One region of the Asanoa ferruginea genome, then DNA from elsewhere that is predicted to be linked to it. Evidence: predicted binding sites of a transcription regulator. Region 1 holds the regulator's gene; each other region holds the start of a gene.
The links. Region 1 encodes HrcA, which represses chaperone genes, less so after heat shock. Its sites were predicted from a motif close to GGTTNGCACNCTCNNNNNGAGNGTGCNAACC; they were not measured.
Positions count from the first base shown of each region.

Region 2: a site for HrcA is predicted at 2,782-2,812, ahead of groL (chaperonin GroEL). Genes of this name have one in related genera too.
Region 3: a site for HrcA is predicted at 6,578-6,608, ahead of groL (chaperonin GroEL). Genes of this name have one in related genera too.

Region 1 covers NZ_QUMQ01000001.1:188,378-197,999, forward strand. The annotation lists gene ybeY (rRNA maturation RNase YbeY) at 1-432, opposite strand, end outside; gene DFJ67_RS00900 (PhoH family protein) at 451-1,515, opposite strand; gene DFJ67_RS00905 (serine hydrolase domain-containing protein) at 1,614-2,960, opposite strand; gene DFJ67_RS00910 (histidine triad nucleotide-binding protein) at 2,957-3,304, opposite strand; gene DFJ67_RS00915 (beta-glucosidase family protein) at 3,348-5,756, shown strand; gene DFJ67_RS00920 (16S rRNA (uracil(1498)-N(3))-methyltransferase) at 5,926-6,669, opposite strand; gene dnaJ (molecular chaperone DnaJ) at 6,673-7,809, opposite strand; gene hrcA (heat-inducible transcriptional repressor HrcA) at 7,874-8,893, opposite strand; gene DFJ67_RS00935 (DUF4870 domain-containing protein) at 9,056-9,622, shown strand.
Region 2 covers NZ_QUMQ01000001.1:2,813,301-2,822,922, reverse strand. The annotation lists gene DFJ67_RS13385 (GNAT family N-acetyltransferase) at 1-609, shown strand, start outside; gene DFJ67_RS13380 (hypothetical protein) at 685-897, shown strand; gene groL (chaperonin GroEL) at 969-2,588, opposite strand; gene DFJ67_RS13370 (cold-shock protein) at 3,082-3,285, opposite strand; gene DFJ67_RS13365 (serine hydrolase) at 3,528-4,373, shown strand; gene DFJ67_RS13360 (gamma-glutamylcyclotransferase family protein) at 4,412-4,747, shown strand; gene DFJ67_RS13355 (GNAT family N-acetyltransferase) at 4,744-5,277, shown strand; gene paaN (phenylacetic acid degradation protein PaaN) at 5,484-7,160, opposite strand; gene DFJ67_RS13345 (GNAT family N-acetyltransferase) at 7,188-8,207, opposite strand; gene thrC (threonine synthase) at 8,513-9,622, opposite strand, start outside.
Region 3 covers NZ_QUMQ01000001.1:566,455-576,076, reverse strand. The annotation lists gene DFJ67_RS02825 (alpha/beta fold hydrolase) at 1-458, opposite strand, end outside; gene DFJ67_RS02820 (TetR/AcrR family transcriptional regulator) at 514-1,149, shown strand; gene DFJ67_RS02815 (hypothetical protein) at 1,182-1,808, shown strand; gene DFJ67_RS02810 (NmrA family NAD(P)-binding protein) at 1,814-2,668, shown strand; gene DFJ67_RS02805 (hypothetical protein) at 2,688-3,269, opposite strand; gene DFJ67_RS02800 (GAF and ANTAR domain-containing protein) at 3,342-4,076, opposite strand; gene DFJ67_RS02795 (GAF and ANTAR domain-containing protein) at 4,099-4,833, opposite strand; gene DFJ67_RS02790 (STAS domain-containing protein) at 5,099-5,419, shown strand; gene DFJ67_RS02785 (fatty acid desaturase family protein) at 5,490-6,509, shown strand; gene groL (chaperonin GroEL) at 6,713-8,284, shown strand; gene DFJ67_RS42520 (sigma-70 family RNA polymerase sigma factor) at 8,442-8,867, shown strand; gene DFJ67_RS02775 (hypothetical protein) at 8,875-9,327, opposite strand; gene DFJ67_RS02770 (lipopolysaccharide assembly protein LapA domain-containing protein) at 9,508-9,622, shown strand, end outside.

The DNA.
Region 1 (9,622 bases):
CCGCGACTGAAGCTCGAACATCTCCCGCTCCTCGTCGGGCTCGGCGTGGTCATAGCCGAGCAGGTGGAGCACGCCGTGCACGGTGAGCAGGTGCAGCTCGTCGCCGGCCGAGTGGCCCGCGGTCGCCGCCTGCTTGGCCGCCACCTCCGGGCACAGCACGATGTCGCCGAGCAGCGCCGGCTCGGAACCGCTGACCTCGCCGGGCCCGTGGTCAACGCTGCCCTCGTCCATCGGGAAGGCGAGCACGTCGGTGGGACCGTCGCCGCCCATCCAGCGATGGTTGAGCTCGGTCATGTAGTCGACGTCGACCAGCAGCACGGACAGCTCGGCGAGCGGGTTGACACCCATCTCGTCGAGGGCGTGGCGGGCGACGGCGAGCACCGCGTCGGTGTCGACGGCGACGCCGGACTCGTTGGCGATCTCGATGGACAAGACTTCCTCTTTCGAAAGCTAGCGGCGCCGGCCGGCTCGGCCGGTCGCCTGCGCGGCACCCCGGCCGGGCACCGCGTGCACACCCTGGGCCTGCCGGGCCTCGCGCTCTTCGTCCCACTTGCCGTAGGCGTCGACGATCTCGCCGACCAGCCGGTGACGGACCACGTCGCTGCTGCTCAGCGTCGCGAAGTGGATGTCGTCGAGGCCGTCGAGGATCTCGCGCACCAGGCGCAGCCCGCTGGTCGTGCCGCCGGGCAGGTCGACCTGGGTGATGTCGCCGGTGACCACGACCTTGGAACCGAACCCGAGCCGGGTCAGGAACATCTTCATCTGCTCGGGCGTCGTGTTCTGGGCCTCGTCGAGGATGATGAACGCGTCGTTGAGCGTGCGGCCGCGCATGTAGGCCAGCGGCGCGACCTCGATCGTGCCCGCCGCCATCAGCTTCGGGATCGACTCGGGGTCGAGCATGTCGTGCAGCGCGTCGTAGAGCGGGCGCAGGTAGGGGTCGATCTTCTCGTAGAGGGTGCCGGGCAGGAAGCCCAGCCGCTCCCCCGCCTCGACCGCCGGCCGGGTCAGGATGATCCGGTTGACCTGCTTGGCCTGGAGGGCCTGCACGGCCTTGGCCATGGCCAGGTAGGTCTTGCCGGTGCCGGCGGGGCCGATGCCGAAGACGATCGTGTTCTCGTCGATGGAGTCGACGTAGCGCCGCTGGCCCAGCGTCTTGGGGCGGATGGTGCGCCCGCGCCGGGACAGGATGTTGAGCGTGAGCACGTCGGCGGGGCGCTCGACGGTGCCCTGCTCCAGCATGCCGACCGTGCGGCGGACGGCGTCGGTGGTCAACGTCTCGCCCTTCTGGATCAGCTCGAGCAGCTCGGTGAACAGGCGCTCGGCCTGCGCGTTTTCGGCCGGGGCGCCGGTGATGGTGATCTCGTTGCCGCGCACGTGGACGTCGCTGGCGACCGAGCGCTCGACGAGCCGCAGGATCTCGTCTCCTGCGCCGAGGAGGTTGACCATGATCTGCGGGTCAGGGACCGTGATCTTGGTCTGCACCCGGGGCTGCCCGGGCGGTGGGGTGCCGGTCATAAGTCGGACCCGTGGGCCCTGCGCCACCTGCTCTCATCTCGGTGCGGACGTAGACGCCAATCGTATCGGTTCAACCTGACGACCACCGCGCCCATTTCCTACGCGCTGAACGAACGGCCCTCGAACGTCTGCTGGTCGCGGGTCAACCGGTAGGTGGCCCAGTGCATCCGCACCACGCGTCCCTCGCCGTCTCGGGTCAACCGGAGCAACTCACCAACTTCACGACCGGATACGGTACGAAGAATGTCTGGATTGTCAGCCGATGGGCGGAATATCGCCGGTGGCTTACCCGCCGGATCCGCCGCACCCCGGGCCCGCAGGGCACCGCCGTACCAGCCGAACACCTGCTCGAAGCCCTCGCTCCACCAGCGGCCGATCACCGAACGGTAGCGGTCCGGCACCGGCTCGCCCGGCGTCCACGGCACGATCTCGGCCGGGTCGGCCTCGATGGCTGCCGTGAGCAGCTTGTGCGGCAGGTCGACGGTCTCCAGCGCGGTCCCGGAGGCACCCAGCACCGCCGCACCGAACCCGGCCGGGCCGGGTGCGCCGGTCAGCGCGCGCGGCCGCCCGTAGACGCCGGCCAGGAAACCGGGCATCGCGCCGTCGTGGCCGACGTGCACCACCCGGTCGCCGCGCGGCACCAGGATCAGGCCGAGCCCGAACCCGGCCGCCCAGATCCCCTGGTCGGTGGTGGTCAACGGCCAGCGCATCTCGTCGAGGGTGGCCTCCGCGAGCACGGCGCCGGACGGGTCGACGGTGGCCGGGTCGGCCAGGAACGCCGCCCACTTGGCCATGTCGGCGGCCGTGCTCCAGAGCTGTGCGGCCGGGCCGACCGCGCCGAAGTCCAGCGGCGGCTCGGGGAAGGCGGCGTCGGAGTAGGCGTCGACCAGGTAGCCGGTGGTCGCGCTGGCCGGCCGGACGGCCGAGGTGCCGGCGAGCCCGAGCGGGCCGAGCACCCGGTCGGCGAGCACCTCGGCCCAGGTGCCGCCGCGCATCCGGGCGACGGTCAGGCCGAGCAGCGCGACACCCAGGTTGGAGTAGTGGAAGCGGCGGGCCGGCGGAAGCACCCGCTCGGCCCGCTCCAGGTCGGCGACCAGGGTCGCGGCGTCCGGCGCGACCAGCGTGTCCCACACGTCGCCGTAGGGCTCGCGCTGGATGCCGCTGGTGTGCGAGAGCAGCCGGCGGATGGTCAGGTCGCCGAGCGCGGGCACCTCGAGGTGCCGGCCGATCGGGTCGTCGAGGTCGAGCAGCCCCTCGTCGCGGGCCTGCATGACGAGCACCGCGGTGAACGTCTTGGTGACCGAGCCGATCCGGAAGGCGGCCTCGGGCTCGGCGCCCACCGACAGGGTCCACAGCGGACGGTCGGCGCGGTGCACGGCGGCGGCCAGCGCGGGGATGCGGGCCTGGGCCTGGGTCTCCCGGACCAGCCGGTCGAGCGCGTTCACTTGCACACCATCGGGCCGAGCGGCTCGCCGCCGAGGACGTGGCCGTGCACGTGGTCGACCTCCTGGCCGCCGTACTCGCCGGTGTTGAAGATGAGCCGGAAGCCGTCGGCGAGCAGGCCCTCGGTCTCGGCCACGACGGCGGCGGTCTCCAGCAACTCGGCGGCGAGGCCGGGGTCAGACTGAGCCAGGGTCGCGACGTCGACGTAGTGCTCCTTCGTCACCACCAGCACGTGCACCTCCGCCTTCGGGCTGATGTCACGGAACGCCAGGGTGGTGTCGGTCTCGCGGACCACGGTCGCCGGGATGTCGCCGGCCACGATCCGGCAGAAGAGGCAGTCGCTCACGAGGGGGATCGTAAGCGCGCTCTCATGGGGCATGATGTCCGGCGTGGTGGACACAGCGCATCAGGCCGCGATAGAGAGCGCTCTCGCGACCCTCGACCTAGACACCAAGGTCCGGCTTCTGACTGGTCAGGACTATTGGCGGCTGCCCGCGATCCCGGAGATCGGGCTGGCCAACCTGACCATGTCTGACGGCCCGATAGGGGTCCGCGGCGTGCGATGGTCGCCCGACAACCCCTCGGTCGCACTGCCGAGCCCGACCGCGCTCGCGGCGACCTGGGACCCGGAGCTGTCCCGGCTCGCGGGCCACGTGCTCGGTCAGGAGTGTCGCAGCCGAGGCATCCACATCCTGCTCGCGCCGACGGTCAACCTGCACCGCAGCCCGCTGGCCGGCCGGCACTTCGAGTGCTATTCCGAAGACCCGCTGCTGACCGCCGCGATCGGCATCGGCTATGTCTCGGGCCTCCAGGAGCAGGGCGTCGGCGCGCAGGTCAAGCACTACGTCGCCAACGACTCCGAGACCGAGCGGTTCACCGTCGACGTGCGGGTCTCCGAGCGGGCGCTGCGCGAGCTCTACCTGGTGCCGTTCGAGAAGATCGTCGCGGCCGGCGTGTGGAGCCTGATGGCCGCCTACAACGGCGTCAACGGCTCGCCGATGACCGAGCAGGCCGACCTGGTGACGGGTTTGCTCAAGGGCGAGTGGGGCTTCGACGGCGCGGTCGTCTCCGACTGGACGGCGGCGCGCACCACCGTGTCGTCCGCGACCGGCGGCCTCGATGTCGTGATGCCGGCCTTCGCCGGACCGTGGGGCGACAAGCTGGTCGCAGCCGTCCGGGCCGGCGACGTCACCGAAGAGCAGATCGATGACAAGGTACGCCGGATCCTGCTGCTCGCCGGCCGGGTGGGTGCCTGGGACCGGATGCCGCCCGCGGTGCCGGCCGACGCGGTGACCACCGGCCTCGACATCGACGCCGCCGCGCGGGAGATCGCCACCCGCTCGTTCGTGCTGGCCCGCAACACTGTTCTTCCTCTCGAGGCCGGTGCGCTGCGCCGGGTCGCCGTGCTCGGCGCGCTGGCCGACGATGCCCGGATCCAGGGCGGCGGCTCGGCCCGGGTGCTGCCCCGGCACGTCATCTCCCCGCTGGCCGGCCTGACCGCCGCGCTCCCGGACGCCGAGGTCGTCTACGCCGTCGGCGCCGACCCGCGGCCGGAACTCGCGCCCGCCACCGGCATTGAGTGGACCCCGATCACGACCACGTTGCGCGACCTCGCCGGCGAGGCGCTCTACACCGCGTCGATCGACGCAGCCGACATCCGCTGGATGGGCGAGTTGCCGGACGGTGTCGACCCGACCACGGCCGCCACCGCGGAGATCTCGGCGACGTTCACCCCGTCGGTCACCGGCACCCACCTGCTGGCCGCCAACGGCTTCGGCGACGTGGTGTTCCGGGTCGGCGGCGAGACGCTGCTCGACGAGCCGGTCTACGCGGGCGACGACGACCCGCTGACCACCGCGTTCCTCACCCCGGTGGAGAAGCGGTTCCCGGTCGAGGCGGTCGCCGGCAAGCCGGTCGAGGTGGTGCTGACCCACAAGATCTACCCGGGCCGGCACGGCTTCGTCACGCTGACGCTCGGGCACGGCCGCCCGGTCGCCGACGACGAGACGCTGCTCGACGAGGCCGCCCGGGTGGCGGCCGACGCCGACGTCGCGGTCGTCGTCGTGGGCACCACCGAGGAGGTCGAGTCCGAGGGCTTCGACCGCACCACGCTGGCGCTGCCCGGCCGGCAGGACGAGTTGGTGGCCCGGGTGGCCGCGGCCAACCCGCGCACCGTGGTCGTGGTCAACTCCGGCTCGCCGGTGCTGATGCCGTGGGTCGACGACGTCGCCGCGGTGCTGCTGACCTGGTTCCCGGGTCAGGAGGCGGGTGCCGCGCTGGCCGACGTGCTGCTCGGCGTGACCGAGCCGGGCGGCCGGCTGCCGACCACCTGGCCCCGGGCGATGGAAGACCTGCCCGTCCTGTCCACCACCCCCACCGACGGGACGCTGACCTACGCCGAAGACGTGCTGATCGGCTACCGGGGTTGGACGGCCGAGCCGCTGTTCCCCTTCGGACACGGCCTCGGTTACACGACCTGGTCCTACGAGTCGCTCGCCGTCGACGGCGGCGAAGCCGTGGTCACCGTGCGCAACTCCGGCGACCGCGCCGGCCGCGAGGTGGTCCAGGTCTACGTGGCCCCGACCGCCGACGGCGGCCCGGTGCGGCCGCGGCGCTGGCTCGCCGGCTTCGCCGGGGTGTCTTCCGAGCCGGGCGAGTCGGTGACGGTGCGCATCCCGCTGCCGGAGCGGACGTTCCAGGTCTGGGACGGCGGCTGGCAGACGGTCTCCGGCAGCTACCGGGTCGAGGCCTCGGCCAACGTGAACGACCCGAAACTGACGGCGACGGTCGATGTGTGACTGAACGTCGATCTTGCCCAGGTCGGCAAATGGCGCACACTCGAAAATCGCTCGAACGGGGAACCCGGACTTGCTGAAGACCGGGTGATGTGGTCTCGTATATGGGACGGCCGGCGCCTTCCCCCGTGGGCGCCGGCCGTCAACTTATTTCGATGTTCCTGTGAGTTTCCTATGTGGAGCCCCAGCGCCCCAGCCGGGCGCTGAGCACCGACAGCGCGGCCACCCCGGCCGTCGAGGTGCGCAGGACTGTCGGCCCGAGCCGCACCGCGGTGGCGCCCGCCTTCTCGAACGCGGCGACCTCCTCGGGCGCGATTCCGCCCTCCGGCCCGACCACCAGCACCACGTCGCCGCGGGCCGGCAGCGCGACCGTGGCCAGCGGTGCCGCGGCCTCCTCGTGCAACACCAACGCGGCGGCGGCCCGGCCCAGGCGGCCGGCGACCACGGCGGTCGACTCGTCGGGGTCGCCGCCGATCGCCGGGCACCAGGCCCGGCGCGACTGCTTGGCCGCCTCGCGGGCGGTCGCCACCCAGCGGTCGCGGGCCTTGCCACCGCGTTCGGCCCGCCACCGGGCCACCGAACGGGCGGCCGCCCAGGGCACGATCTCGTCGACGCCGACCTCGGTCATCGCCTGCACGGCCAGCTCGCCCCGGTCACCCTTGGCGATGCCCTGCACGACGACGAGCCGCGGGTCGGGCGCCGGCTCGTACGCCCGCGATTGGATCCTCAGGGTCAGCGCGTTCTTGCCGGCGGCGGTGACCACCGCCTCCGCCGTGCCACCCCGGCCGTCGGCCAGCAGCAGCTCCTCGCCCGCGCCGATCCGTTGCACGGTGGCCGCGTGCCGCCCCTCGGGGCCGTCGAGCAGCAGCTCGTCGCCCTCGGGTAGTGCGTCGACGAGGAAGAGCGGCCGGCTCAACCGTCAGTGCCCGTTGAACGCGTCGCGCATCCGGGAGAAGAAGCCGCCCTGCTTGGTCAGCTCGGCCACCTCTTCGCCCCGGGACCGGGAGAACTCGCGGAGCGCCTTCTCCTGGTCGCCGGACAGCTTGGTCGGGGTGCGCACGTCGAGGTGCACGTAGAGGTCGCCGCGCCCGGCGCCGCGCAGGTGGGGCACGCCCCGCGCGCGCAGCCGCAGCGTCGAGTTGGGCTGGGTGCCCGGCTTGACGTCGACCGTCTCCTCGCTGTCGAGCGTCTTGATCGTCAGCCGGGTGCCGAGCGCCGCCGCCGTCATCGGCACCGTCACCCGGCAGTGCAGGTCGTCACCCTTGCGGGAGTAGACGTCGTGCGGCCGCTCGTGGATCTCGACATAGAGGTCACCGGCGGTGCCGCCACCCGGGCCGACCTCGCCCTGCTGGGCCAGGCGGATCCGCATGCCGTCTTCGACGCCGGCCGGGATCTTCACGGTCAGCGAGCGGCGGGTGCGGACCCGGCCGTCACCGGCGCAGGTCGGGCAGGCGTGCGGGATGACCGTGCCGTAGCCCTGGCAGACCGTGCACGGCCGGGACGAGACGACCTGGCCGAGGAAGGTGCGCTGGACCGACTGGACCTCGCCCCGGCCGCCACAGGTCTCGCAGGTGGCCAGGTGGGTGCCGGCCGCGGTGCCGGCGCCGGAACAGGTGGTGCAGAGCACCGCGGTGTCGACGGTGATCGGCGCCTCGACGCCGAACGCGGTCTCCAGCAGGTCGAGCTCGAGCCGCAGGATCGCGTCGGCGCCCGGGCGGGTGCGCGGCCGGGGGCCGCGCGCGCCCGCGCCGGCGGCGCCGAAGAACGCGTCCATGATGTCCTGGAAGCCGACGAACGGGCCGGCACCACCGGGGCCGCCCGGCCCACCGCCACCACCCGGCGCGAGCGGGTCGCCGCCGAGGTCGACGATCTGCCGCTTCTGGTCGTCGGAGAGGACCTCGTAGGCCGCGTTGATCTCCTTGAACTTCTCGGCGGCCGCCGGATCGGGGTTCACATCGGGGTGGAACTGACGCGCCAGCTTGCGGTAGGCGCGCTTGATCTCGTCGTCGCTGGCATCTCGGGCGACGCCGAGAATCCCGTAGTAATCCCTGGCCACTGTGTTCTGAGTCCTCATGTCGTCTCGCTTGTGCCGGCCGCCGATGATCAGGTGGGGGTGGGTGTCAGTTCTGGGCCAGCAGCTCGCCTACGTAGCGTGCCACGGCGCGCACGGTGGCGATGGTGCCGGGGTAGTCCATCCGGGTCGGCCCGAGCACACCCAGCCCGCCGACGACGGTAACCCCTGGTCCGTATCCGGTGCTCACGATCGAGGTCGACCGCAGGTTGTCGATCTCGTTCTCGTCACCGATCCGGACCCGGGTGATCGGCTCGACCTCGCCGATCAGCTTGAGCAGGATGACCTCTTCCTCGAGCGCCTCGAGTATCGGGCGCAGCGAACCCTGGAAGTCGAGCAGACCGCCGCGGGTCAGGTTGGCTGTGCCAGCCAGTGCCACACGTTCCTCGTGCCGCTCCACCAGCGTCTCCAGCAACACCGTGGAGAGCGCGACGGTGGCCGCCCGCAACTCGGGCGACGACTCTTCGACCAACGACTGGACCAGCGGTGGAGTGTCGGAAAGCTTGCATCCGCAGAGCTTCTCGTTGGTCAGCCGGCGAAGGGTGGTGACTTGGCTCTCGTCGATCGGCGTGGGCAACTCGACCTGCCGCTGCTCGACCCGGCCGGTGTTGGCGATCATGACCACCATCAACCGGGTCGTGGAGATCGGCACCAGCTCCAGGTGGCGCACCGACGACCGGGCCAGGCTCGGATATTGCACGACCGCGACCTGGCGGGTGAGCTGGGCGAGCAGCCGCACCGTGCGGTGCACCACGTCATCGAGGTCGACGGCGCCGACCAGGAACCGCTCCATCGCCCGGCGCTCGGCCGGGCTCAGCGGCTTGACGGTCGACAGCCGGTCGACGAACAGCCGGTAGCCACGATCGGTGGGCACCCGGCCGGCGCTGGTGTGCGGCTGGCGGATGTAGCCCTCTTCTTCGAGAACAGCCATGTCGTTTCGCACGGTCGCCGGGGAAACGCCCAGTTGGTGGCGCTCGACGAGGGCCTTGCTTCCGACCGGCTCTTGGGTTGACACGTAGTCTTCGACGATCGCGCGGAGCACGTCGAGCTTGCGGTCATCGAGAGCCATGCGTCACCCCCTCCAGCCTTCTGGCACTCGACTGTAGCGAGTGCCAGTCTACGACGCACCGGTCCACCAAGCGATGATCGCTGTTTGCCGTGGCCAAGCTGTCGACAACAAGTCAGAACTCGCATCTGGCGCGGGTTGATCGATACCCCTACGGTGTCGGGCATGACTGAGCCGCCCCGGCCACCCGGTGAGGGTTACCCGGATCCCAACGCCGCACCGCCTCCCACCTCGGGTGGCGGCGCCTACCCGCCGCCCACTTCGGGTGCCGGTGCCTATCCGCCCGCCGGTGGCTACCCGCCGCCGGGGGGCTATCCGCCTCCGCAGGGTGGCGGCTACCCGCCCCAGCAGGGTGGTTACTACGGTGGCGCGGCCCCTTCGGGCTACGCCAACAGTGAAGAGAAGACCTGGGCGCTGGTCGCCCACCTCGGTGGCGCGGCGCTCGCGTTCTTCAGCACGGGCACGCTCGGCTGGGTCGCGCCGCTGGTTGCCATGCTGGCCAAGGGCAACACCTCGCCCGCGGTCCGCGCACACGCCGTCGCGGCGCTCAACTTCCAGATCGTGTGGTCGGTCGTCTCGATCATCGGTTGGGCGACGGCCTGCCTGGCCATCGGCTTCATCATCTTCCCGATCGCCACGCTGATCGCCGTGATCTTCGGCATCATCGCCGGCGTCAAGGCCAACGAGGGGCAGCTCTACCGCTACCCGTTGAGCATCAGCATCATCAAGTAA
Region 2 (9,622 bases), 2.6 Mb from region 1:
GCCCGGGTGGAGTCGGCGCTGGCGGGGTTCGGCGTCGGTGCGGTGGCGTTGGTCGGCAACGCGCCGGTGTACGCGTGGCCGGGGATCGACGTGCGCTACACGCCGGCCATCTGCCTGGCCGAGGCGAGCGGGTACGAGCGGCAGACCGTCGCCTGGAACATGACGGCCGACCTGACGCCGGGCTCACTGGCCCTCGCGCCGACGGCGCCGGCGGAGGCGCGGCTCGCGTCGGCCGGCGTGGCCGTGCGCCGGGCGGTGGCGGCCGACGTGCCGGGGCTGGTGGAGTTCGCGCAGGAGCACTTCGGGCCCGGGTGGGGTGCCGAGCTCAGCGGCTCGGCCGGCATCCACTTCGCGGTGCGCGACGGTGGGGTGCTCGGGTTCGCGTGCTGGGGGTCTTCGCGGCCGTCGTATTTCGGGCCGATGGGCACCGCCGCGGCGGCGCGGGGGCTCGGTGTCGGTGGGGTGCTGTTGCGGCGCTGCCTCCAGGAGCAGCACGCTGCCGGGCTGACCGCGGCGCAGATCGGGTGGGTCGGGCCGGTGCCGTTCTACTCGGCCAACTCCGGGGCGCGGATCGAGCGGGTCTTCTTCCTCTACCGCCGGCAACTCTGATCCGTTTGTAGCCCGCGCGGTGCATTGTGTCGCGAAACGCCGACGCGGCGGCCCGACAACCCCTAACGTGCCGGCATGACCCTCGAAGACGAGCCGGCCGCGGAGTCCCCGGGTCCTGGCGCGTCGGAAGCCTCCGGCGACCGACCGTCGGCGGGCGACCTCCCACCCGACCTCGCGGGCGATCTCCCACCCGACCTCGCCGACGACCTTCCCGATGAGTTACCGGCCGCGCCGCCGCGGGGAGCGACGAGCCGGGCCGACAAGCGCCACAACCAGCGCCGCCGCTAGGCCCTCCCTCGAACAAGCGGAAAGGGCGGCCCGCTCGCGCGGACCGCCCTTCCGTGGTTGTGCTGATGGACTTAGAAGTCCATGTCACCGCCACCCGGCGCAGCCGGGGCCTTCTCCTTCTCCGGCTTGTCCGCCACCACAGCCTCGGTGGTGAGGAACAGGGCCGCGATCGAAGCCGCGTTCTGCAGCGCCGAACGGGTCACCTTGGCCGGGTCGATGATGCCGGCCTTGAGCAGGTCGACGTAGTCACCGGTCGCGGCGTTGAGGCCGTGGTTGGTCTCCAGGTTGCGGACCTTCTCCACGACGACGCCACCCTCGAGGCCAGCGTTGACAGCGATCTGACGCAGCGGGGCGTCGAGCGCGATCTTGACGATCTGCGCACCGGTCGCCTCGTCGCCGACCAGGTCGAGCTTGTCGAAGGCGGTCTTGCCGGCCTGCACCAGCGCGACGCCACCACCGGGGACGATGCCCTCTTCGACGGCGGCCTTCGCGTTGCGGACCGCGTCTTCGATGCGGTGCTTGCGCTCCTTGAGCTCGACCTCGGTGGCCGCGCCGACCTTGATGACCGCAACACCGCCGGCCAGCTTGGCCAGGCGCTCCTGCAGCTTCTCGCGGTCGTAGTCGGAGTCGCTCTTCTCGATCTCGGCACGGATCTGGTTGACCCGACCCTGGATCTGCTCCTGGTCGCCACCACCGTCGACGATGGTGGTCTCGTCCTTGGTCACCACGATCTTGCGAGCGTGGCCCAGCATGTCGAGGCCGACAGCCTCGAGCTTGAGGCCGAGCTCCTCGCTCACGACCTGACCACCGGTCAGGATCGCGATGTCGGTGAGCATGGCCTTGCGGCGGTCACCGAAGCCCGGCGCCTTGACGGCGACGGACTTGAAGGTGCCACGGACCTTGTTGACGATCAGGGTGGCCAGGGCCTCGCCCTCGACGTCCTCGGCGATGACCAGCAGCGGCTTGCCGCCCTGCATGACCTTCTCGAGGATCGGGAGCAGGTCCTTGACCGACGCGATCTTGCTGTTGACGATCAGGATGTAGGGGTCGTCGAGGACGGCCTCCATACGCTCCGGGTCGGTCCAGAAGTAAGGCGCGATGTAGCCCTTGTCGAAGCGCATGCCCTCGGTGAGCTCGAGCTCGAGGCCGAAGGTGTTGCTCTCCTCGACGGTGATGACGCCTTCCTTGCCGACCTTGTCCATCGCCTCGGCGATGATCTCGCCGACGCTGGTGTCACCGGCGGAGATCGAGGCGGTGGAGGCGATCTGCTCCTTCGTCTCGACGTCCTTGGCGATCTTGGCCAGCTCCTCCGCGACGCGCGCGACGGCGGCCTCGATGCCCCGCTTCAGGGCCATCGGGTTGGCGCCGGCGGCGACGTTGCGCAGGCCCTCGCGGACCAGCGCCTGTGCGAGGACGGTCGCCGTCGTCGTGCCGTCACCGGCGACGTCGTCGGTCTTCTTGGCGACCTCCTTGACCAGCTCGGCGCCGATCTTCTCGTAGGGGTCCTCGAGCTCGATCTCCTTGGCGATGCTCACACCATCGTTGGTGATGGTGGGAGCGCCCCACTTCTTCTCGAGCACGACGTTGCGGCCCTTGGGGCCGAGCGTCACCTTTACGGCGTCGGCGAGGGTGTTCATACCCCGCTCGAGGCCGCGGCGCGCCTCCTCGTCGAACGCAATGATCTTGGCCATACGGCGTTGTCCTCCTGGACACTCACGGTCGCCGCAGCCTGGTCGGCCACGGGGAACCGCCTGTTGTACGCACCTTCGGACGTCACTACCTGGCGACAGTGACGTCCGCCGGCCGGGCCGGATAGCCCGCGACGACCGGCCCCATGCCGCGCCCGTCTCTGTAGGGCATCGGCGGTGGCCTCACCGCCCCGACCATTGGCACTCACGGTTGGCGAGTGCCAATGACTTGTTTAGCACTCGGACCAGGCGAGTGCAAGCGAGTCGACCTCCGGGGCGGGCCGCGTCGATCCCTAGATGATCATGGCGTGGCGACCCGTACCCCATCTGGCGTTTTATGACTCGTCAATGGTTGAAAGGCATCGCTGTCCGCAATGGGCAAAGTCGCGAATAGATGGCAATGCTACGGAAGTAAAGACAAAGCAGCGCCGACCCCGTTCGCGGGATCGGCGCTAGGTCGTCACGGACCCGGGTGGGGTGCCCGGCTTGGCTTCGCTCAAGCGATTAGGCGGACCTGCTCCGCCTGCGGGCCCTTCTGACCCTGCGCGATCTCGAACTCGACGCGCTGGCCGTCGTCGAGAGACTTGTAGCCGTCCATCTCGATCGCGGAGAAGTGGACGAACACGTCCTGGCCTCCATCGACCGCGATGAAACCGTAGCCCTTTTCACTGTTGAACCACTTGACGGTGCCCTGTGCCACGGTGCACTTCCTAACCTTTGATGCGCCTGCCGGTCCAAGACCGCCCATTCGCGGGTGTAGGTGAGCCCTCGAACATTGCGGCCGAAATCGTAAGGTACACGAGGAGTGACGACCGTGCACTACCCCAAAATGGACACCCTGAGCGCCCGGACGGGCCGCTCGCTCGTTAACCGAACGTGTTGCGAGGCAGACACGGCGCGCAGCCCGGCCGGCACCGCTGCCACCGACGGAACGCGGTCCCGGTGCTGGCGGCCGTCCTGCTGATCACCGCCGCCACGGCGCTCGCGATCTACTACGTGACGCCGAAGCAGCAGGTCACGGTCGCCGCGGCCAAACGACCCTCACCCGGCGCCGACCGGGCCCGGGCGCACCCGATCCGGGTCGGCACCGTCGACGTGCCGGTCGAGGGGTTCCTGTCGTGGGCACTGCTCGACCGGCAGAACGGGCACATCACCGGGTCGCCGAACATGGCCGAGCCAAGCGACACCATGTCGATGGTCAAAGCTTGGCTGGCCGCCGATTATTTAAGAGTTTCCGCAGAGAAAGGCGAGGAGCCTTCGGGTTTTCGCTTGGGACAGCTCACCATCATGATCCGCGACAGCGACAACGCGGCAGCCATCGAGGTGTATGAACTAGCCGGCGGCCACGACTCGATCCTGCGCATGATCGAAATATGCGGCCTCACCGACAGCCAGGCGCACCCGAACAACTGGAGCAACACGGTGATCTCGGCCCGCGACACGGTTCGCCTTGCATCATGCATTGCCGACGGGCGAGCGGCAGGCGACCGGTGGACGCCTTGGCTTCTATCGGAGATGCGCGGCGTACGCGGAACCGGCGATTTCGGTGTTCGCCGCGCCTTACCAGAACCGGCATCGTCCGAAGTAGCGATCAAGAACGGCTGGCTACTTCGCGACGAAGACGGCCTCTGGCACATGGCATGCCTGGCGGTGACAGATCGGTGGGCGATCGGAGTGCTGGTGCGCTATCCCGGCACCCTCGGCTTCGACTACGGCGCGAACGTCTGCCAGGCGGTCGGCGCCCAACTGCTGGCCCCCACGACCCGGCTGGCGTCCCCGTCCCCCTGACGGCGACCACCCACCAGCGGCGCGGCAGGATCGCTCCCATGCCACTGCTCTTCTCCTACGGCACCCTGCGCAACCCGGCGGTCCAGCGCGCCAACTTCGGCCGGTTGTTGCACGGCCGCGACGACGCCCTGCCCGGCTACCGGATGACCCTGCTGGAGGTCACCGACCCGGATGTGGTCGCGCTGAGCGGCACGGCACGCCACCCGGTGGTCGCCCCGACCGGCGACCCCGGCGACCAGGTCCCCGGGGTCGTCTTCGAGCTCACCGACGCGGAACTGTTGGCCGCCGACGGCTACGAGGTCTCCGACTACCGCCGCGACCTGCTGCCCCTGGCCTCCGGCGCCGAGGCCTGGGTCTACGTGAGCGCCGCGTGACCACCGCCCTGGACACCCGCCGCCTGCCGGCGGCGGTCGAGGTCCGCCGGGTACGCCCCGGCGACGCGGCCATCACCCGCGCCCTGCGCCTGGAGATGCTCGCCGACTCCCCGCTCGCCTTCCTGGAGACGCTGGCCCAGGCGGCGGCACGCCCCCACGCCGAATACGCGGCCCGGATCGCCGAGCACTCGACCGGCGACCGGGTAGCCCAGTTCATCGCCGTGGCCGACGGCCGGGTGATCGCCCACGCCGGCGGCACCGCGATCGCCGACGAGCCCGGCGTGACGGTGATCTTCGCCGTCTATGTCACCCCGACCTGGCGCGGCAAGGGCCTGACCTCGGCGCTGACGGCCGCGGTGAGCGAGTGGTCGCGCACGGCCGGCCGCCCCGACCTCATGCTGGAGGTGGTGGTGGGCAACGACCGCGCGGTCCGCGCCTACGAACGGGTCGGCTTCGTCGACACCGGCGTGCGCCTCCCCCACCCGACCACGGCGGCCATGACCGAACTCCAGATGCGCCGCCGCGCCTGATGCTTAACCCGCAGCCGGGCGTGTCGTCATGGGTAGCGGCCAGGTTCAACGAGCCCACATGTTCTTTTATGTGGCTACACAAAAGAACATGTACGCCGCGACAACACCTAGCCGGGCCAGCCCGACACGCCCGGAACAACGCCACGCCGGCCCGAGCCCCCGGGCGGCCCTGAGCCAAGTTCGCTCGGGGGGAGTGGGTGGGCGAGTTAGGCGGTGTGGCGGCGGGACTGGACGATGCGGAAGCGGTTGCTGACGTAGGCGCCGTCGGTTAGGGCCGCGTTCGCCGCCGGGTTGGCGCCCGTCGCGTGGAAGTCGGAGAACGCCGCGGACTGGTTGACGAAGACGCCGCCGGTCAGGTTGCAGCTCAGGTGGACGCCCGCGTCGAGGGATGCCGACTCGACCGCGGACAGGACTGACTCGTCGGTCGAGTAGACCGCCGCCGTCAACGCGCCCTTGGCCAGGACCGTCGAGCGGAAGATGTCGATGCTCGACGTCGTCGAGTCGGTGGCGATGACGAAGGTGATCGGGCCGAACCACTCGCGGCCGTAGGTTTCGCTGTCGGCCGCGGTCAAGGTGACCACCGTCGGGGTGCGGACCACGGCCTCGGCGAAGGATGGGTGGGTGACCGGGGCCGACGGGAGGACCGCGGTGCCGACCGCCTCGACCTCGGCCAGGCGGGCCAGGACGCCGTCGTTGACGATCGCGCCGGTCAGCTCGACCGCGCGGGCCGGGTCGCCGGTCAGTTTGGCTACCACCGCCGCGATGGAGTGGGCTACCTCGTCGAAGGTCTTGTGGCCCTGGTCGGTTTCGATACCGCCCGCCGGGACCAGGATGTTTTGCGGTGTGGTGCACATCTGGCCGCTGTAGAGGGTGAGCGAGAAGCCGATGTTGCGGCACATTCCGGCGAAGTCGTCGGTCGAGTCGATCACGATGGTGTTGACGCCGGCCTTCTCCGTGTAGACCGAGGCCTGGTGGGCGTTGGTCTCCAGCCAGTCGCCGAACTCGGTCGAGCCGGTGAAGTCGATGATGCGGACGGCCGGGTCGAGCGCCAGGGTCTTGGCCAGGCCCTCGCCGGGTGCCTCCGCGGCCAACTGCACCAGGTTGGGGTCGAAGCCGGCCTCTTCCAGGGCGGCCCGGGCGTAGCGGACCGTGATGGCCAGCGGCAGGACGGCGCCGGGGTGGGGCTTGACCACGACCGGGTTGCCGGTCGCCAGGCTGGCGAACAGGCCCGGGTAGGAGTTCCAGGTCGGGAACGTGTTGCAGCCGATGACCAGCGCGACGCCGCGCGGGACGACGTGGAACGTCTTGGTCATCCGCAGCGGGTCGCCCTTGCCGGCCGGCTTCTCCCAGCCGGCGGTGGCCGGGTGGCGGGTCATCTCGGCGTAGGAGTAGGCGAGCGCCTCCAACGCGCGGTCGAGGGCGTGTGCCCCGCCGGCCTGGAACGCCATCACGAACGCCTGGCCGCTGGTGAACTGCACCGCGTTGGCCAGCTCGAAGATGTGCGCGTGCAGCCGGGCGAGGATCTCGAGGCAGACGCCGACGCGGGTCTGCGGGCCGGCGTCGCGCCACGCGGGCAGCGCCGCCGTCGCGGCCGCGATCAGGGTCGACGGCTCGACGTGGGGGTAGGACACGTCAAGCGGCACGCCGAAGGGGCTGCGCTCGGTGGCCACCCAGTCGGTGATGCCCGGCTGGTCCAGCGGGAACTTGGCGTCGAGGTAGCCACGGAACGCGGCCTCGCCCTCGGCGGCGGCGGTCTCACCGTAGACACGCGGGCTGGGCGACTCGGGGTAGGCCGACCAGTAGGCGCGCTCCTTGATCGCGGTCGTGGCGCGCTCGAGCGTCTCGGCGTGGTTGGCGAACCAGGGGTGCGGGGTCTCCGTCATGCAGCCATCATGCCTGCTGGGGAACACTCAGAGGGATATCTGCCAGTTGTGCCACTCGTCGACCGGGCGGAAGCCCATCGCCTCGTTGATGGCGATCATGTGTGAGTTGACCGCGGCGTTCCAGGTGTCGATCACCCGCAGCGCCGGCTCCGACGCCAGCACCGTGGTCAGGTTTTCCACCTTGACCAGGGCGCCCAGCCGGTGACCGCGGTGGTCGGGGTCGACCAGGGTGATCTGTTGCCAGGAATGCCAGTCGATGCTCTCGGCGAAGTCGATCGCCGTCAGCGCGACGATTCGGCCGGTGGCGTCGTGTCGGGCCGCGGTCGTGTAGACCCGCCGGCCCCGGCGCTCGCGGGCCGCCTCCTGCTCGCGGAACCGGGCCTCGTCGATCTTCTGCCCCTCGAGCGCGAGGTCGCCCAGCGGGGCGTCGGACATCAGCCGACCCTCGAGGTAGGCGATGTCGGCGACGTAGTCGTCGGGGACGGCGCCGAGCCAACGGACCAGGCTGTAGCCGGCGGCGTGCGGCCAGGCCGCCTCGACCATCGCGTCGAGCGACGGGCGGTCGAGCGACTCGATGGTCAGCCGGCGCCGCACGTCGGTCAGCGCCAACTGCGCGCCGCGGGCACGGGCGAACTCGTCGCCGTCGGTCGGCCGCTCCGGGCCGCCGGCCAGGGTGCACACCGTCGTGCCGATCAGGTGCTTGCGACCGTCGGCCCGCGCCGTCTGCTCGGCGTAGTCCAGCAGCGCGCCACCGACACCGCGGCGCCGGACCTCCGGCAGCACGTCGAGCCGCAGGTCGGCGGTGCCGGTGTTTTCCAGGAACGGCAGGCTCATCTCGAGGAAGCCGACCGGGACGTCGTCGAGCCAGGCCAGCGCGTTGGCCTTGTGCTCGCCGGGCCAGGGGTCGCTGAGCGACGCGAAGAAGTGTCGCGGATCGACCGGCGGGAAGTCGGGCAGGTCCGCGGCGTCGCTCCGCGACCGGATGTCGAACGCGTGCCGGGCGCCGACCTCGTCGGTCGCCGGGAGCGGAGTCACCACGATGCTCATGCCCGCCAGCGTGCCCAACCGGACGGGCTAACGCGAGTCAATTTAAAGGGCCCCGGTCCGTGTGGACGGGGCCCTTCAAGAAGCTTTGGTCGGGAGGACGGTCGCACAACGCCTCCGGCGCTGGGTCGCTAGAACTTCAAAAGTCTACGGCGGCTCGCCCTCCCGCACGGAGCATCCTGCGAGATTCCCATCATGGTCGTCAAGTCCCTGCGGACATGTTTTCTCGACGGACGGCAAAATCACCGCTACGGGGTGCACATGTTGCATCACCCGAACGTATGAGTCCATCCTGGATAACGGGCCTGTCAGCCGAGCAGACCGGCTTCGCGGGCAGCCCGAAGCGACGGCTTGACGCGATGGGTGGGTCCAACCTGGCCGGCCACCGCGTCGATCGTCTTGAGTCCCTCGCCGGTGTTGAAAACGACCGTCTCCGCAGTGGGGTCGAGCCGTCCTGACTCGACCAACTTGCGCAGCACCGCGGTGGTGACGCCACCGGCCGTTTCGGCGAACACTCCGGTGGTGCGGGCGAGCAACTGGATCGCCGCGCGGATCTCGTCGTCGTCGGCGTAGTCCATCCAGCCGTCGGTGCGCTTCACGGCTTCGAGCGCGTAGAGGCCGGCCGCCGGGTCACCGATGTTGAGCGACTTGGCGATGCCGGTCGGGCGGACCGGGACGATCTCGTCGGTGCCTTTGTGCAGTGCCGTCGCGATCGGGTTGCAGCCGGCCGACTGCGCGCCGAAGACCCGCCACCCGCCGGCCGGCGCGTCGACCAGGCCGATCTCGACGAGTTCGGTGAACGCCTTGTCGATCTTCGTGAGCAGCTCGCCGCTGGCCATCGGGATGACCACCTGCGCCGGGATCCGCCAGCCGAGTTGCTCGGCGACCTCGTAGCCCAGCGTCTTGGAGCCCTCGGCGTAGAACGGCCGCACGTTGACGTTGACGAACGCGGTGTCCTCGAACTCGTCGGTCTCCACCAGTTCGCTGCAGAGCCGGTTGACGTCGTCGTAGGAGCCCTCGATGGCGACCAGGTCTCCGCCGTACACCGCGGTGGTAATGATCTTGCCTGGCTCGAGATCAGCCGGGATGAACACGATCGACGGAACGCCGGCCCGGGCCGCGTGCGCGGCCACCGAGTTGGCCAGGTTGCCGGTCGACGCGCAGGCGAAGCGGGTGAAGCCGAGGCCGCGCGCGGCGGTCAGCGCGACCGAGACCACCCGGTCCTTGAACGAGTGGGTCGGGTTGGCACTGTCGTCTTTGACCCAGAGCGGCGCGCTGATGCCCAACTCGGCGGCCAGGGCGGGAGCGCTGATCAGCGGCGTGAGGCCGGGGTTGAGGGTCACCCGGCTGGCCGGGTCCTGCCCTGCGGGCAGCAGCGGGGCGTAGCGCCAGATGTTGTGCGGGCCGGCGGTGATCTG
Region 3 (9,622 bases), 380 kb from region 1:
GAGGTGACCAGGGCGGAGGCGCGTCGCCCGCCGGCGAGCTCCCGCCGATAGCGGGGCAACCAGTCCAGCGAGAAGGATCCGCTCACCGACAACGGGGGCTCGAACAGCGCGATGCGCTCCATTGTGGAGGTCTCAAGAGCGGTGCGCAGGGTGATGAGGCCGCCGACGCTCAACCCGAACACATACCGCGCGCCGGTCTCCGCGAGGACCGCACGCAGGTCCTCGACCTCGCGCTCCACGCTGAACCCGGCGCCGTGTGGGCCGCTCATGCCCCTGCCGCGCCGGTCCGGCACGTACACCTGGAAATCGTCCGTGAGGGTTTCTGCCAGCACGGAGAAGTGCTGCGCCGCCTTCATCCCGCCGTGTAGCAGCACGAGCCCGAGGCCGTCGCCGCCACCGTAACGCCGGTAACCGATGAGGGTGCCGTCGGCCGACTTGACCTTCGCCTTCGTATACATGCCCCCAGCGTAGGTAAACCCGGTATACATATCAACCGGGTGTACGCTTTGCCTCATGGCGGAACAGCTTGGGCTCCGGCAGCGGCAGCGGCTGCGCATCGAGCAGGCGATCCAGGACGCCGCGACCAGGCTGTTCCTGCGGTCCGGGTTCGACGCGGTCGGCGTGAACGAGATCGCCGAGGCGGCCGAGGTGTCCAAACGGACCCTGTTCAAATACTTCCCGAGCAAGGAAGACCTGGTCATCGGCGCGTTCGCCGACCACCAGAACGAGGCGGCGAATGTCGTGCGCGACCGGGCGGCGGGAACCGACCCGATCGACGCGCTGCATGCGCACTTTCTCGACGGGCTGGCCCGCCGCGACCCGGTCACCGGCCTCGATGACCACCCGCAGACGCTCGCGTTCGTCGCCATGGTCCTGTCGGTGCCGTCCCTCCAAGGTCGACTGCTGCTCTACCAGACGGCGGCGGAAGCGGCCCTGACCGAGGTGCTGGAGGCGGTGGTGCCGGCCGGTGACGACGGCACGGCCCGGCTGGCCGCCTACCAGATCTTCGCGGTGCAGCGCGCCCTGACCGACGAGAACCGCCGCCACCTGACCGCCGGGATGAGCGGCGACGCGCGCTACCCGGAGGCCGTCGCCGCCGCGGATCGCGGCTTCGCCATGCTCCGGCACGGACTGTCCATTAGCGGATAGCGATCGGTAGCCAGCTCACTACGATCCTGTGCGTGACTTCGAGCTCGCGCGTCGCGCGTCGCGCCGACGTGCACTACCGGCTGGCTCAACCCTTCGGCGGCCTCTCCGCGGGCACCCAGACCAAGACCTGGTTCTTCGACGTGCCGGAGAGCCGCGACACCGACGACGGCTGGGCCGAATTGCTCAACCGCCTCTTCTACGACGCCAACGCGCTGATGCGGTCGCGCGAACCCGGCGACACCTCCTGCCTGGCGGTCGACACGTTCACGACCGCGCCGGTGTCCGCCGCGACGATGCTGGCCTGGGACGGGCTGGCGACCCAGGAGCGGGCCGCCGCGCACCTGCCCTGGATCCTCGCGGCCGGCGCGGTGAGCTGGGAATATTCCGCGTGCTATTGCGTCGACGACGCCGGTGCCTACGACGGCATGACCGGCAACGGCTTCTCCGAGTTGATCCTCTATCGCTTCCTCGACGCCGGCGGGACCACGCCGCAAGACGCGGTCACCTTCCTCGACCGGCTCTATCCCGGTCATGGTGAGTCCATCTTCGCGGACCGGTCGCAGCGCTTCGCCAACCTCGTCGAGATCCGCCCGTCGGCGGCGTTTCGGCGCCCACCCGGCAGCACTCCCTGGATCTCCGGCCCGCCCACACTAGGCTAGGACCGGTGATCGTCGTCCTTGGCGCCAGCGGCCACGTCGGCTCCGCGGTCGCGACAGCGCTGATCGAGGCCGGCGCGCCGGTGCGGGTCGTCACCCGCGACGCGCGACGCGGGCAACCGTGGCGCGACCGCGGTGCGGATGTGGCGGTCGTCGATGTCGCTGACACGCCGGCGCTCGCCGCGGCGTTCCGCGGTGCCCGCCGCGCCTTCCTGCTCAACCCGCCGGCGCCGGTGTCCACCGACACCGACGCGGGGGAGCGCCGCACGGCGTCGAGCATCGTCGCGGCGCTCGACGGGTCGGGGCTCGAGCAGGTGGTCGCCCAGTCGACCTACGGTGCGCAGCCCGGCGACCGCATCGGCGACCTGTCGGTGCTGCACGAGTTCGAGCAGGCGGTCGCTCGCCAGCCCGTGCCGGCCCATGTGGTTCGCGGCGCCTACTTCATGACCAACTGGGTCGGGGTGCTCACGTCCGCACGCGACGACGGCCTGCTACCCGTCATGTTCCCCGAGGACCACGTCCTGCCGATGGTCGCGCCGCACGACCTCGGTCGCATCGCGGCTGATCTGCTCCTGACCCCTGAGACGGGAAACAGCCTCCGGCACGTCGAGGGTCCCCTGCGTTATACGCCCCGCGAGGTCGCGACCATCATGGCCGAAGTCCTGGGCAGACCCGTCGCACTGCGGGTGGTCGCGCGCGAGGACTGGGTGGCGGCCTTCCGGTCGTGGGGCTTCTCGCCCGAGGCCGCCGAGTCCTACGCTCGCATGACGGCCGCGACCGTCGACGGCGACCCCCCGACCCTCGTCGAGGTCGAGCGACAACCGACGACGCTGGAAACGTTTCTGGCGGCGGCGCGCCCCTAGAGCACGCCGCCGCCGCCGGTCAGGTCCAGGCGATCGAGCTGACCTCGTCGTCGAGCCAGCTCGGGAACGAGGTGCGGGAGAAGAAGAACCCGTTGTCGTTGAACGGCCCGGTGGCCCCGATGTGCAGGAAATGCATGGCGGCGCAGTTGGCGAAGCCCTTGAACGACTCGATGTCGTCGTTCCACCCCGACGGCAGGCTGGTCATGGTGAACTCGACCGGGCTGAGGAAGTCGTCACAGGCGTGCGTGCCCGTGATGGTCAGGGTGCTGCCGCCGAAGCTCTCGCCGGTGTATTCGACGCTGATCACGATGTTGCTCACCGCGGCCAAGGTCGACGGCGCCTTCGCCGGCAGGTCGTTGAGCTTCTTCGCCAGCTTCTCGTCGTTGAGCGCCGCCTTCGGGTTGGCGGGCGCGTCGGTGACCCGGCCGCCGGTCGCGTTGGCCATCGCCGTCGTGAACGACGAATAGCAGACCATCGGCGCGCCGCTCGATGCGCTGACCACGCAGTGCTTCCCGGCCGGAGCCGCGTGCGCGGCGGTGGCGGGAGCCAGCAGCAGCGCCAGAACCCCGGCGCCGAGCGCGAGTCGTTGCTTGATCCTCATCTGGTCCTCCTCGGTGGTGAGTTGCCACTGAGGAGCACGCCGGCCGGGCCGAAATACCGATCCTGCGCAACGTCAGCCGTTCGGGCGCGTCAGACCCGGGATGCCGCCCGCGTTGGTGATCACGGCCCGGGCGACGTCGCCGAGCTTGCGGTTGTTGCCTCGCGCGTAGCCACGGATGAGGGCGAACGCCTCGTCGACGCTGACGCCGCGGTGTTGCGCCACCGCTCCCTTGGCCTGCTCGATGATGACCCGGCTGTTGAGCGCACCCTGAAGTTGCTCGGCCAGCACCTGCCCCTGCCGGATGGTGCGTTCCTGCACGAGGGCGATCGACGCCAGGTCGGCCAACGCCTGCACCAGCGGCGCGTCTTCGGGCTCCAGACCAGCCGCAGTCGTGCCGAACACGTTGAGCGCGCCGATCACCTGCGCCCGCAGCCGCAGCGGAAACGCGTGCACCGAGCGGAACCCGGCCGCGGTGGCGTGCGGTGCGAACAGCGGCCAGCGCGCGCCGTCTTCGCGCAGGTCGGTGTTGATCACCGCGATGCCGGTGCGGAACGCGTCGAGGCAGGGGCCCTCGTCGTTCTGGAGCTGGAAGAGCTCCAGCAACCGGGCGTCTTCGCGGGACGCGGCCATGAAGTGCAGGTGGCCGTTGCGGTCGGCGAGGAGCAGCCCGACGACGCCGGCCGACGCGATCTCCGCCGTGCGCAGCGTGAGCACGTGCAGGAAGTCGACCAGGTCGAACTCGTCGACGAGGGTGTCGGAGACCTCGACGAACACCTCGGCCAGGCGCTGCGCGGAAAGAGTGGTCACGGCAATCTCCGTACCCCTGTTGTCATGGGTGTTCCTGATCGAAGCGCAACGTGCGGGCGACCACGTCGCGGGCGACATCGGCCAGCGGGCGGCCGTTCCCGTAGGCGTGGGCGCGCAGCCGCAGGAGTGCTTCGGCGAGGCTGACGCCGAGTTGCACCATCACCATCCCCTGGGCCTGGAAGACCTCGGCACGGTAACCGGGACTCTCGTCGAAGCCGTCCGGGACCTCGTCGACCGGCGCGTCGTGCTGTCCGTCGAGGACGGTGATCCGGGCGATCTCCGCGAAGGTCAGCGACTGGGCGACTTCCTCTTCGTTCATCGCGCCGGCCCGGCCGCGGAAGACGTCGAGCACGCCGACGCTCGCGGAACCGGCCAGCAACGGAAACGCGAAGACCGACCGGACACCCTGCTCGCGCAGCGCCGAGCTGTAGATCGGCCAGCGATCGGCGGCCGCGCCGGTCATATCGGCGACCAGGACCGGGCGTCGGGTCGCCATCGCATCCACACACGGGCCTTCCCCGAGCGTGAATTGCAGCTCCTCCAGGAGTTGGCTGACCGGGTTGGACGCGATCGCGAAGCCCCAGTCGCCGTCGCCGGTCACCACGCTGACACCGACGCCGGAGGCGGTGAGTGCGGTCGCGCCGGCACCGCAGATCCGGCGCAGCCGGTCAGCGACGTTGCCCGGCCGGTCGTCCGGGCCGGGCTGTTCGGCGATCAACTCGTGGGCTCGGGCCCAGCGGCCGGCCGCCGCGCTCATCGCCGCGCGCCGGCTCGGCGCGGTTGGGCACCGATTGCGTGCTGGCGGATCATTGCCATGGGCGGCCGCACCTTCTGTGAGACGACGGCACTTTCCACGTTCGGCCAACCATACGCTTAGCCGAACGCCGGAGTTACGCTTGTCGTGCCCCAGACCCTGGCATTCGCATTCGGCGAATCCGAGGGCAGAGATGGCCATCTTTCAGCATAAGACCGATCTTTTCGCGCTAGCGCTGCGCGCCGAGAGCGCAGTCGCGTGCCTGTGGTTGAGCGGCGAAATCGACGCGGACTGCACGCCGGTGCTGACGGCCACCGCCGCTCGCGTGCACCGCCTCGCCCCCCAGCGGATGTTCGTCGACCTCGCGGAGGTGTCGTTCGCCGGCGCCGCCCTCGTCAACTTCCTGGTGCGCGTCGTCAACGGCCTCCCACCGAGCTGCGTCACCGTGTTCTGCCGAGCTACTCCCCAGACGACCCGCCTGCTCCGCATCACGTCGGTCGACTCCATCGCGGCGCTTTCCGATCGCCTGCCCGACACGTGGCTGCGGTCGCACACCACCCCTTGTTACGACCGCGCGAGAATTGGGTAACTCTCCCTGACCGGCCAGCCCTGGACCCCGGCGGCGGATTCCCCCGTTCCGACCCGTGGCAGGAGCCCGAATGCCGTCGATCCAAGCGCTCCCCGTATCCCGGGGAAGCGCGTACGCCGAACTGTCCCGCGAGATAAAGCACGCCGGTCTGTTGGACCGGCGGGCCGGCTATTACCTCGGCAAGATCATTGTCATGGCCGCGATGTGCGCGATCGGCATCGCCGCCTTCATCCTCATCGGCAGCTCGTGGTGGCAGCTCGCCACCGCCGCCTACTTCGCCGTGCTCTCCACGCAGCTCGGCTTCCTCGGTCACGATGCCGGTCATCGCCAGATCTACCGCTCCGGCCGGGCCAACTACGTCGCGGGCGTCGTGCTCGCCAACGTCGGCGTCGGTTTCAGTTATGGCTGGTGGGTCGACAAGCACAGCCGCCACCACGCCCACCCCAACGACGAGGACAAGGACCCGGACGTCGGCGCCGGTGCGCTGATCTTCACCACCCGGCAGGCGCGGGCCAGCGGGCCGGTGGCCCGGTTCTTCTACCGTTTCCAGGCGTGGGGTTTCTTCCCGCTGCTGCTCCTGGAGGCGATCAACCTGCGGGTGGCGAGCGTCCGCTACCTGATCGGCGACCGCACCCGGCCGCGCGCGCGTGAGCTGACCATGCTCGCCCTGCACGCCGCCGGCTATCTCACGTTGGTGTTCTGGGTCCTGTCGCCGGGCAAGGCGCTGCTGTTCATCGCCGTACACCAGGGACTGTTCGGGCTCTACCTCGGCTGCTCTTTTGCGCCCAACCACAAGGGCATGCCTCCATTGAGTACGGCGGACGCCGCCGACTACCTGCGCCGTCAGGTGCTCACCTCGCGCAACGTGCGGGGTCATTGGCTGACCGACTTCGCCCTTGGCGGGCTCAACTACCAGATCGAGCACCACCTGTTCCCGTCGATGCCGCGCGCCAACCTGCGGCACGCCCAGCACATCGTCAAGGAGTTCTGCGCGGTCAACCGGGTGTCATACCTGGAGACCGGGCTGGTCGCGTCCTACGCACAGGCCCTTCGTCACCTCGACACCATCGGCCGGACACCCGCGGCCTGAACCTGGGCCGGCCGGCGCCACGCCCGCGGGCCGGCGCTTGCGTTCGCGGGTAATGGGTGCTCAACTGTCGTTAGCACTCGCCTACCGCGAGTGCCAACCGAATGGGATGGGACCCCCGGGAGGGGGACCGTAGCAGCGGTCATCGCAGGTCGGCCCGAGCAGGGTGCTGCACGTGGGCACGACGATGTTGAGGATCGGCGCAGATGACCAAGTTGATCGTTTTCGGCGAAGAGGCCCGTCGTGGCCTGGAGCGCGGCATGAACGTCCTCGCCGACACGGTGAAGGTGACGCTCGGCCCACGGGGCCGCAACGTCGTGCTCGACCGCAAATGGGGCGCGCCCACCATCACCAACGACGGTGTGAGCATCGCCAAGGAGATCGAGCTCGACGACCCCTACGAGAAGCTGGGTGCCGAACTCGTCAAAGAGGTCGCGAAGAAGACCGACGAGGTGGCCGGCGACGGCACGACGACCGCGACCGTGCTGGCACAGGCGCTCGTGCGGGAAGGGCTGCGCAACGTCGCCGCCGGTGCCAACCCGATCGCGCTCAAGCGGGGGATCGAGCAGGCCGTCGCCGCGGTGACCGAGGCGCTCGGCAACCAGGCGCTCGAGGTGCAGACCAGGGAGCAGATCGCCGCCACCGCGACCATCTCGGCGGGCGACGCGACGGTCGGTGACCTGATCGCCGAGGCGATGGACAAGGTCGGCAAGGACGGCGTCATCACCGTCGAGGAGAGCAACACCTTCGGTCTCGAACTCGAGCTCACCGACGGCATGCGGCTCGAGAACGGCTACCTCTCGCCCTACTTCGCCACCGACCTCGAACGCATGGAGACCGTCCTCGACGATCCCTATCTGCTGGTCGTCGACAACCGGATCACCAACCTGAAGGACCTCTTACCGATCCTGGAAAAGGTCATGAGCACGGGTAAGCCGCTCGTGATCATCGCCGAGAACGTCGAGGGCGACGCCCTGGCCACGCTGCTGGTCAACAAGATCCAGGGCAGCTTCACCTCGGTCGCGATCAAGGCGCCGGGCTTCGGCGACCGGCGCAAGGCCATGCTGGCCGACCTCGCCGTCCTGACCGGTGGCCAGGTGGTCAGCGACGCGGTCGGCCTCACTCTCGACAGCGCCGCGCTGGACACCCTCGGCCGGGCCCGCAAGGTCATCGCCACCAAGGACGAGACCACCATCGTCGACGGCGCCGGTGAGGTTGAGCAGATCAACGGGCGGATGGCCCAACTGCGCGCCGAGATCGAGAAGAGCGACTCCGACTACGACCGCGAGAAGCTCCAGGAGCGGCTGGCCAAGCTGGCCGGCGGCGTCGCGGTGATCAAGGTCGGCGCGGCCACCGAGGTCGAGCTCAAGGAGCGCAAGCACCGCATTGAGGACGCCGTGCGCAACGCCAAGGCGGCCATCGAGGAAGGCCTGCTGCCGGGCGGCGGGGTCGCGCTGGCCAACGCCGCGGACACCGCGTTCGACAAGCTCGACCTGACCGGCGACGAGGCCACCGGCGCCAACATCGTGCGGGTCGCGCTGACCGCGCCGCTGCGCCAGATCGCCGTCAACGCCGGCCTCGAAGGCGGCGTCGCCGTCGCGAAGGTCAACTCACTGCCGGCGGGGCACGGCCTCAACGCCGCCACCGGCGAGTACGTCGACATGATCGGTGCGGGGATCGTCGAACCGGCCAAGGTCACCCGATCCGCGCTGCAGAACGCGGCCTCGATCGCCGCGCTCTTTCTCACCACGGAGGTCCTCGTCGCCGAGAAGTCCTAAAAGGACTGCACCGTCGCGACGCCCGGGGGCGCGCGGCCCGTCCGGGTGAACATCGGCTCGGAAGCCGCCAGCGCGTTCCCGGCAGGTACGCTGACGCCGTTCGCTGCTCCGGTCCCCGGCGGCGCGTCAACTCTCGCAGAGACGCACCGGAGGCACCATGACGGACCGGCTTCACGCTCTCATCGCCCGGATCGCGGCCGGCGATCGCGCGGCGTTCCGCACCCTCTATGCCTTCCAGGCCATGCGCGTCTGGCGCGATGCGGTCCAGGTGGTTCCACCGGTCGACGCTCGAGCGGTGACCCGGTCGACGTTCGTCGAGATCTGGCATCTGGCCGGACACCACCTCGACGTCGAGGCCCGCGACACCGGTGGCTGGATCGCGTCGATCACCATCCGGCACGCCGCCGACCGGATCCGCGCCGACGACCGGATCCGCGCCGACGACCGGATCCGCGCCGCCGATGGGGCATCGCCACACGACGAACACACCCGCTGCGAGCTCATCGCGTTGCTGGGCAACGGCCAGGCCATGATGCGAACCGCGCCCGGAACCTTCGCCCGCGTCGCCAGCCTGGCCCCGTGACCGCCGCTTACCGGTGGTCGCTTCGCTCCAGGAGTGCCGCGACGTCGTGGGCGAGCGCGCCGATGGTCTCGCCGCGGTAGATCGCGGCCAACTCGTCGAGGAGCCGGGCGGCGACCTCGGTGGCCCCGCCCTCGGCGAGTCGCCTGCGCAGGCGCTCGGCGTAGTCGTCGCGGTCGAGCGGGTTGCCGGCCTGGTCGCGGGCGGCGGTGGTCGGCCGCGGCGGCACGACGCCGGCGGCCGGGGCGGTGCCGAACGCGGCATGCGTCGGGCAGTAGTCGGTCTGCCGGACCGGATCGTGGATCCAGCCCTCGGCGTGGTCGCGCGCCCACGCCCGGGCGTCAGCGTCGTTGCGCCACGACTCGATGGGTGGCGGCTCGACCTGGACCGGGCAGCCCGCGACGTCGCAACTGAGCACGACCCGCCGTGCCGCGCCGCGTGCGGTGGACAGGTGCAGACTCAACGCTGCCCGCTCTCTGGTCGTTGTCGCGCGCCGAGGATCGGCGTCTGTGCCGACGCTACCCCGCGCCGGTGCGGGTGGATATCTCTCATTTAGACCGAACGGGTGTACGATTGGGTTACTCCGGACTCGACGACATCCCACCTTGAGGTGCCTGCCACACCGGCGATCCCTGGGGATGTCATGTCCAACGACGTGCGCCAAACGCAAGACCCATCCGAGGTGCCCCCGCAGGCGGTTCGGCCGCCCGCGGCGTCAGCCGCCGGCCGCACACCCCGCACCCGCACCGGCACCGCGT